2 regions of the Acidovorax sp. SRI_002 genome follow, and region 2 is predicted to be linked to the other one. Evidence: predicted binding sites of a transcription regulator. Region 2 holds the regulator's gene; the other holds the start of a gene.
What was found. Region 2 encodes NrdR, which represses ribonucleotide reductase genes. Its sites were predicted from a motif close to CACNANATNTNGTG; they were not measured.
Positions count from the first base shown of each region.

Region 1 (5,684 bases), on a different contig from region 2:
CCAGACCGCCGACGTAGACCTCCTGCACCCGGGACAAAGCCCCACCGGGTTGCATGTACGCACGTGGTTGACTTCGACGCGCGAGGCAGCGCGGCAGACGCAGACCGAGCGCCTGTGCGTGATGTTTCTGCACGACCTGCGCGAGATGGAAGCCCGCCTGCGCACGGAAAAGCTGGCGGCCATGGGCCGCATGTCCGCCGCCGTGGCCCATGAGATCCGCAACCCGCTGGCCGCCATCGTGCAGGCCAATGCCTTGCTCGAAGAAGACCTGCACGACCCGGCACACAAGCGCCTGGCCCACATGGTGCAGCAGAACGCCGACCGCCTCGCGCGCATTGCCGAGGAGGTACTGGATATCGCCCGCGTGCAGCACCAGATCAGCCATGCGCCCGCGTCCACCTTGCCCCTGGACGAAACGGTGTCGCAAATATGGAATGACTGGCAGGCCCAGGACCCCGTGCAGCGCCGGGCAGTAGTGATGCTGGAAGCGGGCAATCCGCAGGTGGAATTCGACACCGAACACCTGCGCCGCGTGCTCGTGAACCTGCTGGACAATGCCCTGCGCTATGTGGGACAGGAGCCTGACTCCCTCACGGTGACCACCCGCACCTTGCCCTCCGGCCAGACCAGCCTGCAAGTCTGGAGCGACGGTGCCCCCATGGACAAGTCCGTGGAGCGTCACCTGTTCGAACCGTTTTTTTCCTCCGAAAGCCGCTCCAGCGGCCTGGGCCTCTATATTTGCCGCGAGTTATGTCAGCGGCATGGAGCGTCCATCAGCTACCAGCGGCTGACCCGTACCACCTTGCGGGGCGAGGTAGGCGGCAACGCCTTTACCGTCGGCTTTCGCCGCACCACACGCCCTGCCGATGCTGCCACGCTGTTTGACACCATCGTGGTCTGAAACGCCCTGCCATGAACGCACCTACCGCTTCCATCCTCGTCGTGGACGACGAACCCGACCTGCGCACCTTGTACGAACTGACCTTGCTGCGCGAAGGCTATCGGGTGGAGACCGCATCCAGCGTCCAGGAGGCGCGCGAACAGCTCAAGGCCCACCGCTTTGACGCCGTCATCACCGACATGCGCCTGCCCGATGGTTTCGGCATGGAACTGCTGCAGGATCTGCGCGACCAGCAGCGCCGCGAGCGCTGCGTGGTCATGACAGCGTATGGCTCCGCAGAGAACGCCGTGGAAGCCCTGCGCTCTGGTGCCTTCGACTATCTGACCAAACCCGTGGATCTGAAGCAGTTCCGCTCCGTCGTCGCATCGGCCGTACAAGGCACCGGGGGTGTCCCCGCGCCCCGGGCCGCACGCACCGGCGGCGTACAGAGTCGGCAGGGCGCGTTCAGCGCAGACCCCTTGGCAGCGGGCACCGCACTGGACCGGCTGGTGGGCACCTCAGAGGCCATTCGCAACGTCAAGCAGCGCGTGGCCAAGGTGGCACGAGGCATGGCGCCCGTGCTGATTCATGGGGAATCCGGCACGGGCAAGGAACTGGTTGCGCAAGCGCTGCATGCCAGCAGCCAGCGTGCCGATGGTCCCCTGGTTGCCGTGAACTGCGGCGCCATCCCAGAAAACCTGCTGGAGGCAGAATTTTTTGGTGCCCGGAAAGGCTCTTACACCGGTGCCACCCAGGATCGGGACGGCTACTTTCAGGCAGCCCGTGGCGGCACGCTGTTTCTGGACGAAATCGGTGACCTTCCCTTGGCCATGCAGTCCAAATTGCTGCGCGCCATCCAGGAGCGCAGCGTACGACCTCTTGGCTCCACCCAGGAGGAGACGGTGGATGTGCGCATCGTGAGCGCCACACACCGCGACCTGGCCGCCGACGTGCAATCGGGCCGCTTCCGCCAGGATCTCTATTACCGGCTCAACGTGATCGAAATCGTGATCCCCCCGTTGCGCGAGCGGCGTGAAGATCTGCCTGTGCTGTGTGCCGCACTTCTGGCGCGCATCGCCCAGGAATCTGGCATGCCAGTGCCTTCTCTGACAGAGCATGCGCTCCAAGCCATTGCCGCACACCCCCTGACCGGCAACGTCCGCGAACTGGAAAACCTGTTGCACCGGGCCGTGGCACTCAGCGACGGAGACGAGCTGCATGTGGACTGGCCCTCTGGCACCCCCGCCCCATTGGTGGCGCGGACGCTACCAGCCCCCACCCTCCCCAACCACACCGAGGCGCAGCCTGCCTACCAATCACCACAGCCCGCCGCCAGCACGGGCTGCTCGGTCCCTCTGCCCAATGACCTTCAGGCCTGGCTGGACCAGCAGGAGCGGGACATTCTGATACGAGCCTTGCGCGAAGCGGGTTTCAACAGAACCGCCACCGCAGCCCGGCTGGGCATCAGCCTGCGTCAGATACGCTACCGCATCGCCCGGCTGAACATCGCCGTCCCCAATGACCAGGACCCGCATGACGAGATCGGCTGACGCGGCACCAGGCAGATCAACGCCTTGGGACGGTGGATGGCACCGTGCAGCAACTAGGCTGGAATCCCCCAACCATGGTGTGCGCCCTGCCCCGGCAAGTTCCTCCATCGACCTGATCGTGGTGCATTCCATCAGTTTGCCGCCAGGCACATATGGCGGGAATGCGGTGCAACAGCTATTCACCAATTCGCTGGACTGGGACGCACACCCCTACTACCAGAGCATCCGTGGTTTGGCCGTTTCGTCGCATTTCTTCATTGACCGCACCGGCGCCCTTTGGCAGTTTGTGGACTGTGATCTTCGGGCCTGGCATGCTGGCCAGTCGGCCTACCGTGGCCGCAGCCAGTGCAACGATGACTCGATTGGCATTGAACTGGAAGGCCTTGAAGGGCTTGCGTTCGAACCCGCGCAGTACCAGACCCTGACAACGCTCTGCCAGGACATCGAACAGCGCTACCCCATTGAACACATCGCAGGGCATGAGCACATCGCGCCCGGGCGCAAGCAGGACCCAGGCTCCGGCTTCGATTGGGCGCAGGTACAAAAAGCACTGAACTGGCCCATGCAACGTTTTCCGGCAGCCACCTGGCCTGACATTCAAGCCGCTCGCTGAGGGCGCTGTGGCAGCGCCACATTCAGCGACTTTTTTCTATGTGCATTTGCACATCGTCGCGTCCCCAGACACCACGCGGCCTCGCGCAGAAAATCCGCTCGAAACGCTTGTGTTTGCGAGGTTTTCGCCCTGCTTTTCCGCAGGGGCAACGGGTTCCGGCGGGGTCAGCAGAAGGCCCTGCGGCGCCGCTGACATGCTGTTTCGTTTTTCTGAGGGCAATACGACGGTACACTACCGGTAGTGTCTTGAATGCATGTGACACACCATATATAGTGTGCGCCAGACAGTAGTCCGCCGCACCACTCACACGCTGCGACGGCATCCAGGCCGCGCACCACACCCCAGACAGCCCACAGAAGAGGACCCCCCATGCAAGCTGCTTTGAACACGCCTTCCACGCCCCATGCCGCCTCCCCCGAGGCCCCAAACACCCAGTCCGCACCAGCAGCGGCGGGTAACTCGCTGGCGCACTATCAGATCATTCGCCGCAACGGAGCAGTCGTTCCCTTTGAGCCGCAAAAAATTGCGGTGGCGATGATGAAGGCATTTCTGGCAGTGCACGGCACGCAGGGCGCCGCCTCCGCCAGCGTGCGCGAGGTGGTGGACACGCTCACCCAGAATGTGGTCCGCGCCCTCATGCGCTCGCGTCCCGGTGGCGGCACCTTCCATATTGAAGACGTGCAGGATCAGGTTGAACTGGGCCTGATGCGCGGCGAACACCACGAAGTCGCCCGGGCCTATGTTCTGTACCGCGAGCGCCGCACGCAAGAGCGTGCCCACCACCAGGAACAGCTCGCGCCCGCAACCCCCATGTTGAACGTGATCGACAACGGCCAACGCGTGCAGCTGGACATCCTGCGCCTGCACGGGCTCATCGAATCGGCCTGCGCCAACCTCGGCGCCGACATCCAGGCCGCGCCCATCGTCGCCGAGACCATGCGCAACCTGTATGACGGCGTTCCCATGGACGAGGTCTACAAGGCGTCCATCCTCGCCGCCCGCACCCTGATCGAAAAAGACCCTGACTACACCTATGCCACGGCCCGCCTGCTGCTGCATACCATCGTGCGCGAAGTGCTGGGACGCGAGGTCGCCCAGAGCGACATGGGCCAGGCCTACAGGGACTATTTCCCCGCCTTCATCCAGAAGGGGGTGGACAACGAGCTGTTGGACGAGCGCCTGCTCAAGCAATACGACCTGAACCGCCTGGGCGCCGCGCTCAAGGCCGAGCGCGACCTTCAGTTCGACTACCTCGGCCTGCAGACCCTGTATGACCGCTACTTCCTGCACGTCAAGAAAACCCGCATCGAACTGCCCCAGGCGTTCTTCATGCGCGTGGCCATGGGCCTGGCACTCAATGAAACCGACCGCGAGGCCCGCGCAATCGAGTTCTACGAAGTGCTGTCGTCCTTCGACTTCATGTCGTCCACCCCCACGCTGTTCAACAGCGGCACCCTGCGCTCGCAGCTGTCCAGCTGCTACCTGACCACGGTGCCCGACGACCTGGATGGTATCTACGAATCGATCAAGGAAAACGCCCTGCTGTCCAAGTTTGCTGGCGGCCTGGGCAATGACTGGACCCGCGTGCGCGCCCTGGGCTCCCACATCAAGGGCACGAACGGCGAATCGCAAGGCGTGGTGCCCTTCCTCAAGGTGGTCAACGACACCGCTGTGGCGGTGAACCAGGGCGGCAAGCGCAAAGGCGCCGTCTGCACCTACCTGGAAACCTGGCACCTGGATATCGAAGAGTTCCTGGAACTGCGCAAGAACACTGGCGACGACCGCCGCCGCACGCACGACATGAACACGGCCAACTGGATCCCTGACCTGTTCATGCGCCGCGTGATGGAAAAGGGCACCTGGACATTGTTCTCGCCCTCCAACGTGCCCGACCTGCACGATCTGTTCGGCGCCGACTTCGAGAAGGCCTATGTGGCCTACGAAGAGAAGGCCGCGCGCGGCGAGATCAAACCCGCCAAGACGGTGCAGGCCACCGACATGTGGCGCAAGATGCTGACCATGCTGTTCGAGACCGGCCATCCTTGGATCACCTTCAAGGATGCCTGCAACGTGCGCTCGCCCCAGCAGCACGCTGGTGTGGTGCACTCGTCCAACCTGTGCACTGAGATCACACTCAACACCAGCGACACCGAAACCGCCGTCTGCAATCTCGGTTCGGTCAACCTGCTGCAGCACATCAAGGACGGCCAGATCGACCACGAGAAGCTCAAGAAGACCATCACGGTTGCCATGCGCATGCTCGACAACGTGATCGACATCAACTATTACGCCGTCAAGAAGGCCCGCGACTCCAATCTGCGCCACCGCCCCGTGGGCCTGGGCGTCATGGCGTTCCAAGACAGCCTGTACGAACTGCGCATTCCCTACGCCTCGCAGGAGGCCGTGGAATTCGCCGACAAGTCGATGGAGGCCATCTGCTACTACGCCTACTGGGCCTCCACCGAATTGGCCCGGGAACGCGGCCAGTACTCCAGCTACAAGGGCTCGCTGTGGGATCGCGGCATCCTGCCTTTCGACACGCTGGACATGCTCTCGCAGGCCCGTGGCGGATATGTGGAAGTGGATCGCTCGTCCACCCTGGACTGGGATGCCCTGCGCAAGAAGATTGCACAGGACGGCA
Region 1 covers NZ_JBYCZW010000009.1:124,750-130,433, reverse strand. Annotated here, with positions in the region: gene AC2YJX_RS22965 (two-component system sensor histidine kinase NtrB) at 1-901, shown strand, start outside; gene AC2YJX_RS22960 (sigma-54-dependent transcriptional regulator) at 913-2,430, shown strand; gene ampD (1,6-anhydro-N-acetylmuramyl-L-alanine amidase AmpD) at 2,414-3,043, shown strand; gene AC2YJX_RS22950 (ribonucleoside-diphosphate reductase subunit alpha) at 3,413-5,684, shown strand, end outside.
Region 1: a site for NrdR is predicted at 3,305-3,318, ahead of AC2YJX_RS22950 (ribonucleoside-diphosphate reductase subunit alpha). Genes of this name have one in related genera too.

Region 2 (5,684 bases):
ACGGCCGCGTGAACCCGGCCAAGCCCTTTCTGCTGACCAGCGCGGGCCAGTACGGCACGCTGCTCACGGACATCCAGTTGCGGGTGGACACGCGCACCCGCCGCGTGGTGCACAAAGCCGCGCGCAATGTCATCGTGCAGGGCGAGGCGTTCACGGGCAGCCAGGGGCACGTGCCCCTGACCTCGGCCGTGCCGTCCTTTGCGGCGGATCCGCAGGTGCAGAAGGTCATCGACACTTACCGTGCCGCTGCCGTGCCGCTGGCCCAGCGCCCCGTGGGGCAGGCCGCTGGCGCCCTGCGGCGCACACCGGCCCCGTCGCTCGAAAGCGCGCTGGGCAATCTGGTGGCCGATGCCCAGCTCCACGCCACGCGTGCTCCGGAGCAGGGTGGGGCGCAGCTGTCGTTCATGAACCCGGGTGGCCTGCGCGCTGATCTGGTGCCCGATGAACAAGGGCTGGTGCGCTATGGCCAGCTCTACGCGGTGCAGCCCTTCGGCAACCAGTTGGTCGTCAAGACCTTCACGGGCGCGCAGATCAAGGCGGCGCTGGAGCAGCAGTTCGCCAGCGGCAGCAACACCATGCAGCGGCCCCGGGTGCTATTGGTGTCAGCAGGGTTTTCGTACCGCTATGACCTCACCCAGCCAGTGGGTGCGCGTATTAGCCACATGGTGCTGAACGGTACCCCGCTGCGCGACGATGCGCAGGTGCGCGTGGTGATGAGCAGCTACCTGGACAGCGGCGGGGACAACTTCACCGTGCTGGCCGAAGGCCGCGACCGCCTGGTGGGCGGGCTGGACCTGGATGCGCTGGAGGCTTACTTCCGCGCCCACAGCCCGGTGCCGGTGCCCGCCACTGACCGCATCACGCGCGGGGCCCGCTGAGGCGCTTGCTGGTTCTTAGCTGCGCCCCGGGCGCATTGCCGCCAGCCAGCGCAGCGGGTTGAATCCTGTCACCAGCCCGGTGGCCACCAGCACCAACGCTCCGCCCCACACCATCCCGGGGCCCAAGGCCTCGCCCAGAAAGACATGGCCCCAGGCCACACCGAACAGCGGGATCATGAAGGCCGAACTCATCGCTGCCACGGGCGAGACATGTTTGAGCACCCGCAGGTTGAGCCAGTAGGCCAGGCCCGAGGTCACGATGCCCATCACGGCCACCGCAGCCAGTGCCCCCGGTGTGAAACGGGCCTCGGGCAAGCTCCACGCAGCGCCCGGCAGCAGCAACACCAGTGCGGCGGCGTGGATGCCTGCGGCGATCGACAGCGGGGACATTCGCGTCGTGGCGCGCTTCATCCACGTCGTAGAGATGCCATAGCAGGCAGACGCTGCAACGCAGGCCGCGGCGGCCATCAGCAAGGCAGGCGTGGGCTCCACGGGCCCCAGCTGCACGATCAGCGCCACCCCCGCAAAGCCGCAGACGCAACCCAGCCACTTGCGCGTGCACAGTGTGTCCTCCTTCATCCACGCGGCGGCAATCACACCAAAGGGCACGGCCATGGTGTTGAGCAGTGAGCTGTAGCCGGCGGGCAGGTGCAAGGCCGCCCAGGCATACAGCAGAAAAGGCAGTGCGACGGTGAGCGTGCCCAGCCCGAACAGCTCGCGCCGATGGCGCCACGGCCAGGGTTCGTTGGCGACCCGCATGATGCCCATCAGCGTCAGCGTGGCCAGCCCAATGCGCAGCGCGGCCATCACGTTGGGCCCGAGCACGGGGCTGGCAATGCGGATGAAAAGAAAGGAGGCGCCCCACAGGGCGGACAGCAGCACCAGCTGCAGGAAGTGGCGGGTTTTCACCGGGCGCATTGTGGAGTACAGGCGAGTCGCGCGCTGGCTCGCACCAAGCCAATTTTCAAGCCAAATTGGCACCTAGCGTTTGTCCAGAAAGCGCGGGCAGCTATTAATTTTGGAGCATTTTGCGGTGTAGCACGCGCGACAGCGCCCGCCCGCACAGGTCCACATGCGTCGCCCGTGGATGTGGGTGCTACTCTATTTATAGCTGTTAGCGCTTGTGTGATAACCGCTGGAGGCCAAAATCGCCTGAGATCGTCCGGCCCTGTAGCCGGCACCGGTGCAGACAGCAATACGAAGGCTTTTACTTGCGCACTTCGTCGACCATGGCGCGGAAGTCGTCGATGTCTTCAAAGCTGCGGTACACGCTGGCAAAGCGGATGTATGCCACCTTGTCGAGCTTCTTGAGCTCGCGCATCACCAGCTCACCAATGCGGCTGGAGATCACCTCGCGCTGGCCCAGGTTGAGCAGCTTTTCCTCGATGCGCTCGATGGCGCTGTCGATCTGGTCGGTGCTCACGGGGCGCTTGCGCAAAGCCAGGTTGAACGAGGCGAGCAGCTTGCCCCGGTCGTATTCAATGCGGCGCCCGTCCTTCTTGACGATGGCCGGGAAGTTTACTTCCGGCCGCTCGTAGGTGGTAAAGCGCTTGTCGCACGCGCCGCACTGGCGGCGGCGGCGGATGAAGACCCCATCCTCAGACACCCGCGTTTCAACGACTTGCGTCTCGAGGTGGCTGCAGAAGGGGCACTTCATGGTTTTCGGCTGTGGATTTAGCCGTAGACGGGGAAGCGGGCGGTCAGGGCATTGACCTTGGCGCGCACCGCAGCGATGTTGGCTTCGTCGTGCGGGTTGTCCAGCACGTCGGCGATCAGATTGGCCGTGATGCGGGCCTCTTCTTCCTTGAAGCCGCGCGTGGTCATGGCAGGGGTGCCAATGCGCACGCCGCTGGTCACCATCGGCTTTTCAGGGTCGTTGGGGATCGCGTTCTTGTTGATGGTCATGTGGGCGGCGCCCAGCACGGCCTCGGCTTCCTTGCCGGTGATGCCCTTGGCGCGCAGGTCCACCAGCATCACGTGGCTTTGCGTGCCGCCGCTCACGATGCGCAGGCCGCGTGCGGTCAGCGTCTCTGCCACCACCTTGGCGTTCTTCGCTACTTGCTCCTGGTAGGCCTTGAACTCGGGTTGCAGAGCTTCCTTGAAGGCCACGGCCTTGGCGGCGATCACGTGCATCAGCGGGCCGCCTTGCAGGCCGGGGAAGATGGCGCTGTTGATAGCCTTTTCGTGCTGGGCCTTCATCAGGATGATGCCGCCACGGGGGCCGCGCAGGCTCTTGTGCGTGGTGGAGGTGACCACGTCGGCGTGGGGCACGGGGTTGGGGTACACACCAGCTGCGATCAAGCCAGCGTAGTGGGCCATGTCCACCATGAAGATCGCACCCACGTCCTTGGCCACCTTGGCAAAGCGCGCAAAGTCGATGTGCAGGCTGTAGGCCGATGCACCGGCGATGATCAGCTTGGGCTTGGTCTCGTGGGCCTTCTTTTCCATCGCTTCATAGTCGATGGCTTCGTTGGCGTCCAGGCCGTAGGAGACCACGTTGAACCACTTGCCCGACATGTTCAGCGGCATGCCATGTGTCAGGTGGCCGCCTTCGGCCAGGCTCATGCCCATGATGGTGTCGCCGGGCTTGAGGAAGGCCAGGAACACGGCCTCGTTGGCAGAGGCGCCGCAGTGGGGCTGCACGTTGGCGGCTTCTGCGCCGAAGATCTGCTTGACGCGGTCGATGGCCAGTTGCTCGGCCACGTCCACATGCTCGCAGCCACCGTAGTAGCGCTTGCCGGGGTAGCCTTCGGCGTATTTGTTGGTCAGCTGCGTGCCCTGCGCCCACATCACGGCGGGGGAGGCATAGTTCTCGCTGGCGATCAGCTCGATGTGGTGCTCTTGCCGGGCGTTTTCAGCCTGGATGGCGGCAAACAGTTCGGGGTCGGTTTGTTCGACAAGAATATTGCGGTCGTACATGATTGGCAGTCCTATGAACTTGTGTCCCTTGAAACAAGGGCTGCCCAGGCGAACGGCTGAACGCAGAGGGGATAAACCCCGTGCGGCACGCTTCCCAGTGGTTCACAAGAGGCAGGCCCTTGTCGGTTTCCACGTCAGCGGCAGCACCCTGTGTGGGATGCCGCGCCTATCGCCAGTCGCGTACCTCGCTAGTGTAGCTGACGTGACGCGCGCAAAGGTGCCAGGGAAATGGGAGGCGGTGTGTCCGAGGGATGTTTCTACCCCCAGGGGCTCGCGAACCTTGTCAGAGCCCGGAGAGCAGGGCCACTTTGTCACCGCTGGCGGCAGGCGTTGCGGGCGGTGCGGCCACCGGGATGACCTGTGCGGGAGCCTGGGTAGAGAGGTTGGGTGGTGGCGTGGTGGGCATGGCCCGGCCACCGGCGACCTGGCGCAGCCGGAAATGCTCGGCCATCACCTTGGCCGCATAGCCGCCATCGTCGGCAAGATTGCCTGCGCCGACATAAAAGCGCAGCCCGCCCTCCACCGAACCGGCGCGCGCAATGCACTCCTGCAGAACCTTCACGCCCACACGCAGATTGCTCACGGGGTCAAAGGCAGCAAAGTGCCCGCCAAAGTTCTGGTACTTGTCGGTGTGCACATTGGTCATCACCTGCATCAGCCCCTGGGCGCCAACGGCGCTTTGTGCAAATGGGTTGAAGCTCGACTCGATGGCCATGATGGCAAGGATCAGCGTCGGGTCGATCTTGGACTTTGCGCCAATTTCATAGGCCTCGGCCACCAGCACGCTCAGCGGCTCAGGGGCGACACGGTACTTCTTGCTGAGCCAGAAGGCGACGGCAGCCTGCTCTTTGGGCAGGTCCTTGGGGTTGCCCGCCGTGGCGCGCTCACTGGCTTCTGGCTCGATGGGCATGCCAAGCACTTCCACTTGGCGGGCCTGCAGCCAGTTCATCAACTGTGCTTCACCAGCCTGGCGCAAGTCCGGGCGGGCCGTGAGGGTGATCACGACGAAGGCGACAGCCAGACCGATGAGGGCAAAGCTGTTGTGGGTGATTTCAAGAAAACCTTCGGTCACGTCGGCCACGAAGGTCCGCACGCCGGAGACTATTTTTCCTGACGCTGTCATAGCTCTTCCTTTCTGAGGCGCCACAGTGAGCCGGGCAGTCGTCGGGGACTGTCTCGTCTCGGCGGATCGCCTGGATTGGTACGCCATCAAGTGAGGCCGCACGTCTTTGGTGTGCTTGGGGCCTGCTTTGACTTAGCCGGGTTCGGCAGCGAGGTTGGGGTTTTTACTAGCCCGTTTTGGGGCTGGCGGATTCTAGAAGTTCACTAAATGCTTAGTCAATACTAACATTTTGATTTTTAAGATCATTAAGTTATGAAAAGTATGTAAAAAATCACAGGTTTTAGGGGGTGTGCGCCGACCTGGCGCTCGGGACTTTGCGAGCTGTTGTTACGTGCGTATGTCAAATTCAATCGCCGGTCTTTTCGCCATTGAGAATCCAGTTTGAGTTGCGGCGGCGCCTTTGGTAAGGTTGCGTTGCCTGTAGATTTCAGGCATCGCCAGACGAAGCCAAGTCTCCCTCCGAGGGCATTCAGTGTCCTGGTGCAGCAGATGCGGCTTCTACGGCAAACCCCTGGAGGCAATACCTTGCCTCCTCGCCATGTGGACCTTCATCTCCGCATCGCGACCGATGGCAAAGACCGTTGTGTCAGCCGTCAAGCCCGGCAGGCAGGCCTTGAGGCCCTGTCTGCCGGGCTTTCTTGTTTGTGGCGTGGCGTGCTTTTGGGCTCTTGGCCCTTATATATAGATAATGGGGGCTGTTCCCTAGAGCGGCGGCACCCTTGCAGGGCCGCAGCATGTCAGCCCGTCTGGCAAAGCCTTGTGCC
Region 2 covers NZ_JBYCZW010000001.1:1,023,538-1,029,221, reverse strand. Annotated here, with positions in the region: gene AC2YJX_RS04615 (bifunctional metallophosphatase/5'-nucleotidase) at 1-878, shown strand, start outside; gene AC2YJX_RS04610 (DMT family transporter) at 894-1,796, opposite strand; gene nrdR (transcriptional regulator NrdR) at 2,086-2,535, opposite strand; gene glyA (serine hydroxymethyltransferase) at 2,553-3,797, opposite strand; ZMP/ZTP riboswitch at 3,833-3,987, opposite strand; gene AC2YJX_RS04595 (lytic transglycosylase domain-containing protein) at 4,081-4,920, opposite strand.